2 regions of the Paenibacillus canaveralius genome follow, and region 1 is predicted to be linked to the other one. Evidence: a T-box and tRNA genes for the amino acid it is inferred to sense, from the RefSeq annotation. Region 1 holds a T-box; the other holds one or more tRNA genes.
The links. A T-box is a leader RNA that pairs with one kind of tRNA and senses whether it is charged. The one in region 1 lies ahead of ileS (isoleucine--tRNA ligase), so its partner is inferred to be a tRNA-Ile.
Positions count from the first base shown of each region.

Region 1 (3,410 bases):
GGAAGAACCCGAATCGAACCAGACGTCCATGATGTCCGTTTCTTTGCGGAACTCCCCATGGCCGCATTCCGGGCAGGAAAGACCTTCCGGCAGAAGCTCTTTCTCCGTCAGCGTGAACCACGCGTTAGAGCCTTCTTTTTCGAAAAGGTTCGCCACATGCTCGATAGTCTCATCGTTCACGATCGGATGATTGCAGACTGCGGCAGTAAAAAATCGGAATCGGCACGCCCCACACACGCTGGCGGGAAATGCACCAGTCACCGCGGTCCGCGATCATGTTGTGAAGACGAATTTCACCCCAAGCCGGCGTCCACTTGATTTTCTTGATCTCTTCCAGCATTTCGCCGCGGAATTTATCGATGGACGCAAACCACTGCTCCGTCGCCCGGTAAATAACCGGCTTTTTCGTACGCCAGTCATGCGCGTATTGGTGATTAATGGAGGAAGCATGAAGCAGGTGCCCGCTGTTTTCCAGCCATTCCAGAATCGTTTTGTTGCCTTTTTCGTAAAAAACGCCTTCCAGCCCCGGCGCTTCCGCCGTGAAATGTCCTTGATCGTCCACCGGACAAAGAACGCCGATCTTGTATTTCTGCCCGACGATAAAGTCGTCCTCACCGTGACCCGGAGCGGTATGAACGCAGCCGGTACCGGCTTCCAGCGTAACGTGCTCGCCCAGCATCACAAGCGAATCGCGATCGTAGAACGGATGCTTGCAGGTCACGTTCTCCAGCTCGCTGCCCTTAACCGTGGATACGATATCGTAGTCCGTCCATCCGATTGCTTTAGCGGCCGATTCGAGGAGTCCTTCAGCCAGCACGTACTTCTTGCCGTTTACCTGCACGACCGCATACGTGAAGTCCGGATGAACGGAAATACCGAGGTTTGCCGGAAGCGTCCAAGGTGTCGTCGTCCAAATGACGAAGGCGGCATCCTGGGGAAGCTTGCCTTTGCCGTCCGCTACATCGAAAGCGACGTAAATGGACGGGGACGTTTTTTCTTTGTACTCGATCTCCGCTTCTGCCAGAGCGCTCTCTGAAGACGGGGACCAATATACCGGTTTCAAGCCTTTGTAGATATAGCCTTTTTTCACCATCTCGCCGAAAAGACGGATCTGCTCCGCCTCATATTCCGGCTGCAGCGTAATGTACGGATGGTCCCAGTCTCCCCGGATTCCGAGACGTTTGAACTGTTCCTTCTGCCGCTCTACCCACTGAAGCGCGTATTCTTCACAGTATTTACGGAATTCGGCAACGGACATTTTCTTGCGGTCCACTTTGCCGCTGTTGGCGATAGCCTGCTCGATCGGCAGTCCGTGCGTATCCCAGCCGGGGACATACGGCGCATCATAGCCCTGCATCGTTTTGAAGCGCACGATAATATCTTTCAGAATCTTGTTCAGCGCATGACCGATATGAATGTCCCCGTTGGCATACGGAGGACCGTCGTGCAAAATGAATTTCTCCCGCCCTTTACGGCTTTCCTGCACCTTCGCATAAATGTCGTTTTCTTCCCAATGCGCCTGCATTTTAGGCTCCGCCTGGGGCAGGTTGCCTCTCATCGGAAAATCGGTTTTGAGCAGCTGCAATGTTTTTCCGTAATCCAAATCCATTCACTCCCTAGTCTTAGTACGCTGATCCCTTCCGGGATAAATTCCCTTACTCTCTAAAAATGCAAAAAAACTTCTCCATCCCAAAAGGGACGAGAAGTTAAGCTCGCGGTACCACCCTTGTTAGACCGTTCCGGCACGCTGTCATCGTCCCCGCATCCGAAAACGAAGTTTCCGCATGGAAGAAATGACGACCGGTTGCCAGTCTCACTCGACGAATCGATAACGGAATTACCCGATGCTCCCTACTTCGCTTTTCAAGAGACGCTCCTGGGGGATTTTCGTCCGCTGCAGAGATTAGGCTCACACCCACCCTAACTCGCTGACACTGCTGTACGGACTACTTGGCCCAGTCATCGCTTTACGAAAGATTCAGTTACCCGAAGTATATCGAATCCAGGTCCGGTAGTCAATGAAACCCGGCCGTGTTGAACGTCTACTTCTCGAGTTCAAGCACCTTGTCGTGGTCGAGCGTCTTCCAGGCTTCGTCCTGAAGAAGCTCCAGCTGCGCTTCAAGCAGAGTGCGGAAGCGTGTGCGGTAAATGCTGGCCTGCTTCTTGAGCTCTTCCGTCTCCATCGAGATTTTGCGGGATCGCGTTAACGATTCGTTAATGATCCGGTCGGCATTCTTCTCCGCTTCTTTGAGGACGAGCTGCGCTTCTTTCTTCGCGTTGTTCTTCACATCGTCGGCGGCTTCCTGCGCGACAATAATCGTTTTGCTCAACGTTTCTTCAATATTGGAAAAGTGATCCAGCCGTTCCTGGAGCGCCAGAATTTGGTTTTGCAGCTCTTTGTTTTCACGGATAACGGCCTCGTAGTCTTTGATGACCTGGTCCAGAAATTCGTTCACGTCATCTTCGTCATAGCCCCGGAAAGAGCGCGCAAATTCTTTGTTATGTATATCGAGTGGTGTTAAGGGCATGGTGCACCTCCTAGAATGTTAACCGGTGGAGAGTTTGTACGGTTTCGTTAAGAAATAGAATTTCGACAGAAAAGCGAAAAATCCTTTATTCCTCGCACTTAAAAATAGGTTAAACGTATTTGCCCACTTTCATGCGCGTTCTGCCTTTCTTCGTCACTCCTTCTATTTCCAGGACACGAAAACGCCCGAAGCCCTGCAAAGAAACGACGTCGCCTTCCTGCAGGGGGACGCTCGGATTCTCTTCGGGCTTCCAGTTCACTTTACATTTGCCGGCTCCGATCGGAATGAGAACCTTGGCCCGGCTTAATTTGAATACATCGCTTACAATTCCGTCCAGACGGAGGGAAGCCACGGAAAGCGTCATTTCCTCCAGTTTGACCGAAGACGGCTTCAGCCGATCGATCGGTAAAATTTCCGTTGTCACATGGACGCGATGCACTTGGCTGAAATGGAGATGAAGATAGTCGGCCGCTTCTTCCGCCACGACGAAATGGCAGCCCTGTTCGGATACGTTAATATCCCCCACCTTGTCCCTTTTCATGCCGAGTCCCAGAATCGCTCCCATATAATCGCCGTGACTGAGCGACTGGAACTTGCTGTCGCCGGATTCTACGGACAGCACTCTCAGTCCCATGTCTTCGCCGGAAAGATCGAGGTAATCCGGTCCTAGAATCGCCCTCTGCCGTTCAGCCTCCGGGTACCCGCCATCGAGGCGGCAGTTTACGTCGGGATTGCGGTTGACCAGCGTACGAAGGATAAAGGCTTGCCGGGGATCGAGAAAGTCTGTCCGTTTCACTTTGTGATGAGCGGCGTTCTCGACCCATTCTTGCGCCCGGTCCACGAAAGCATGTTCATCGGGATGGAAATGCCCGTAGATTTCTT
Region 1 covers NZ_JBDFMM010000001.1:3,912,355-3,915,764, forward strand. Annotated here, with positions in the region: partial or broken gene ileS (isoleucine--tRNA ligase) at 1-1,603, opposite strand, end outside; T-box leader at 1,692-1,972, opposite strand; gene ABC395_RS17675 (DivIVA domain-containing protein) at 2,043-2,528, opposite strand; gene ABC395_RS17680 (YlmH family RNA-binding protein) at 2,638-3,410, opposite strand, start outside.

Region 2 (3,410 bases), 3.3 Mb from region 1:
CCCGCTGTCATTGCCGTGGTTGTACTGCGGTATTCCGTCTCCATCGTCATCGCGGTACCGGAACCACCACGTCGTCCATTTGCCGAGCGGCTCGTAAATTTCCCGAAGCCGTTCATCCGTAACCGCCGACGAATGTTCCATCATCCAGTTTAGTGTCCAGCCGTGAATAGGAGGTTTGCAGCAGTTCCAGAGCGCATATTTATCGTTTAAAAAGTCAGGCAGCATTCCGCTCTCATCCTGCTTGTCAAAAAATATCGCAAACTGATCCCAGGCGAGGTCCGGATTCGTTCCGGCCAGTGCCATCGCATTGAAGCAGTGATCCCAGCTCCAGATATTCGTCATCCAATTCTTGGACATGTACATGGCGGGACGGGATAAATAGCCGTCCGCGCGTACGACGCAGGACCACGTAATATAGGCAGCCAGCGTCCGTGCCTCTTCCCAGTCCTCCGGCGTTTTTATCGTGCGGGCTAGCCACTGTTCCCATTCTTGGCCCGCCATTGCCTCGGCCTCTTCGTACGAATACTTGTCGCGCTGTCCGGGGACCGTCCGGTATTCTTCGAGGGACAGATCGAACGACTGGTTTTCCCCTCCGGGAACGATCCCGAACGAGATATGTTTGGCACGGAGACCGCCCCAGACTACATCCGGTTCGAAATGACCGAGCAGCGGCGAGAGCAGAATCCGGACCTCACGCGAGAAGCTGTTAAGCTCCCAGCCTCTTTCCTGATAAGGGAGCGCGTAATCGTACGCGCTTAGCTCCGCCGTCAGCTTCAGTCCGATTCCTTCCCCTCTGACACGGATGCAGTCCGGCTCCGGAATGCACCATTCCATCCAGCCCGTTCCGCTTTCCAAGCGAACCTTGACGGGGGAAGCCTCTACCCTATATTCGGTCAGCGCTTCCCTGCTCTTCGGATCAATGGGCGTGATACCGAAAAGGACACCGGCCTGCTCGTCGCCCCCGCGGATCATTCGTACGTAAAGCCCTTCGCTGCGTTTATCGCTTTGCGGCAGTCTCGATAGGGCGAAATAGGAACCAAAGCGGCTGAATGGCACCACAGACAGATCAAAATTCATAGTTGCAGCCCCCCGTTGCTCCTCAGATTCGATGTTGCTGCTCGTGAAGAGAGCGTTTACATAAAATTGTACCGGAAAGAACAGAATCTCCACACCGACGCTTGTTGGTATCTTCGTGTCATTTTGCACCTGCTGCGCCCAAGTTTTTAACCGAATGTAATCAAGGTGCCATTTTGTATGCGGAGATTCGTCTTTTTGTTTAATCTCTCTTTTCCGAATAACAAAAAAAACCGCTCCGAGACCATTCACTCTCGTACGGTTATCCATTTAAAACATGAACCCATTTTGGCATACTCTTCCTATTGCAACATTTTGCAGCTGTCCTCCGTCCTTTCGCTGCCCCTGAAAACCGCTTCCCTTTGAGATATAACTTTGGGACAGAATATACAGAATGACGCACGAAATGGCGTGCAGGACCCAAACGCCCCCCAATTTACGGTAATTCGCCATCCCGAATATAGTATCATACAGCTTCGCGACTGCTCGGTTCGCTTTAGACGGCATCAAAAAAAGAGCCTCTCGGCTCTTATTATATGTATGGCTCCCCGAACAGGACTCGAACCTGTGACAACTCGATTAACAGTCGAGTGCTCTACCAACTGAGCTATCAGGGAATAGGATGGTGGAGCCAAGGGGGATCGAACCCCTGACCTCATCGCTGCCAGCGATGCGCTCTCCCAGCTGAGCTATGGCCCCATTTTGGTGCTGCAGAAAAAATTTTAACTTGTCTTGAGAAATTCGTCAAGCGTTTTTTTAGAACGACAGATCGGTAAGTGGTGGGCCCTAGTGGACTCGAACCACCGACCTCACCCTTATCAGGGGTGCGCTCTAACCAGCTGAGCTAAGGGCCCATATGTATACCTATATAATAGGTAGAAACTTGTTAAAGAGGATAAGAAAAGCCCACCGTTAAGTGGGCTCTTGCTTGGCAACGTCCTACTCTCCCAGGACCCTTCGGTCCAAGTACCATCGGCGCTGGAAGGCTTAACGGTCGTGTTCGGGATGGGTACGCGTGGTTCCCTTCCGCCATCGTCACCAAACAGGTGTCTTGTCAGACACATCAGGGTTGCTCCCTGAAAACTAGCAGCGAAACAAGCAGTCGATCCATCCAAAGATCTTATGGTGCATACGCTAGGTATGCTTCTGATGCGGCTTTTACTGTCGTAAGTGCCTAAGCATATGCTTTCGAAGTAACCTGTACTCCGCACATGTTTGGTGGTCAAGCCCTCGACCGATTAGTATTGGTCAGCTCCACACATTGCTGTGCTTCCACCTCCAACCTATCTACCTCGTCGTCTTCAAGGGGTCTTACATACTGGGAAATCTCATCTTGAGGGGGGCTTCACGCTTAGATGCTTTCAGCGCTTATCCCTTCCGTACATAGCTACCCAGCGATGCCTCTGGCGAGACAACTGGTACACCAGCGGTACGTCCATCCCGGTCCTCTCGTACTAAGGACAGCTCCTCTCAAATTTCCTGCGCCCGCGACAGATAGGGACCGAACTGTCTCACGACGTTCTGAACCCAGCTCGCGTACCGCTTTAATGGGCGAACAGCCCAACCCTTGGGACCTACTTCAGCCCCAGGATGCGATGAGCCGACATCGAGGTGCCAAACCTCCCCGTCGATGTGGACTCTTGGGGGAGATAAGCCTGTTATCCCCAGGGTAGCTTTTATCCGTTGAGCGATGGCCCTTCCATGCGGTACCACCGGATCACTAAGCCCGACTTTCGTCCCTGCTCGACCTGTATGTCTCGCAGTCAAGCTCCCTTATGCCTTTGCACTCTTCGAATGATTTCCAACCATTCTGAGGGAACCTTGGGGCGCCTCCGTTACTCTTTAGGAGGCGACCGCCCCAGTCAAACTGCCCACCTGACACGGTCCCTCTACCGGATTACGGTAGTAGGTTAGAACTCCGATACGATCAGGGTGGTATCCCAACGGCGCCTCCACCCAAGCTGGCGCTCAGGCTTCAAAGGCTCCCACCTATCCTGTACAGATCGTACCAAAGTCCAATATCAAGCTGCAGTAAAGCTCCATGGGGTCTTTCCGTCTTGTCGCGGGTAACCTGCATCTTCACAGGTATTAAAATTTCACCGGATCTCTCGTTGAGACAGCGCCCAAGTCGTTACGCCATTCGTGCGGGTCAGAATTTACCTGACAAGGAATTTCGCTACCTTAGGACCGTTATAGTTACGGCCGCCGTTTACTGGGGCTTCGGTTCACAGCTTCGGGTTACCCCTAACCGCTCCCCTTAACCTTCCAGCACCGGGCAGGCGTCAGCCCATATACTTCGCCTTGCGGCTTCGCATAGACCTGTGTTTTTGCTAAAC
Region 2 covers NZ_JBDFMM010000001.1:643,460-646,869, reverse strand. Annotated here, with positions in the region: gene ABC395_RS02915 (amylo-alpha-1,6-glucosidase) at 1-1,077, opposite strand, end outside; tRNA gene ABC395_RS02910 (tRNA-Asn) at 1,616-1,691, opposite strand; tRNA gene ABC395_RS02905 (tRNA-Ala) at 1,698-1,773, opposite strand; tRNA gene ABC395_RS02900 (tRNA-Ile) at 1,852-1,928, opposite strand; rRNA gene rrf (5S ribosomal RNA) at 2,001-2,117, opposite strand; rRNA gene ABC395_RS02890 (23S ribosomal RNA) at 2,293-3,410, opposite strand, start outside.
Region 2: it encodes a tRNA-Ile, which carries the amino acid that the T-box ahead of ileS (isoleucine--tRNA ligase) is inferred to sense. The anticodon was not compared.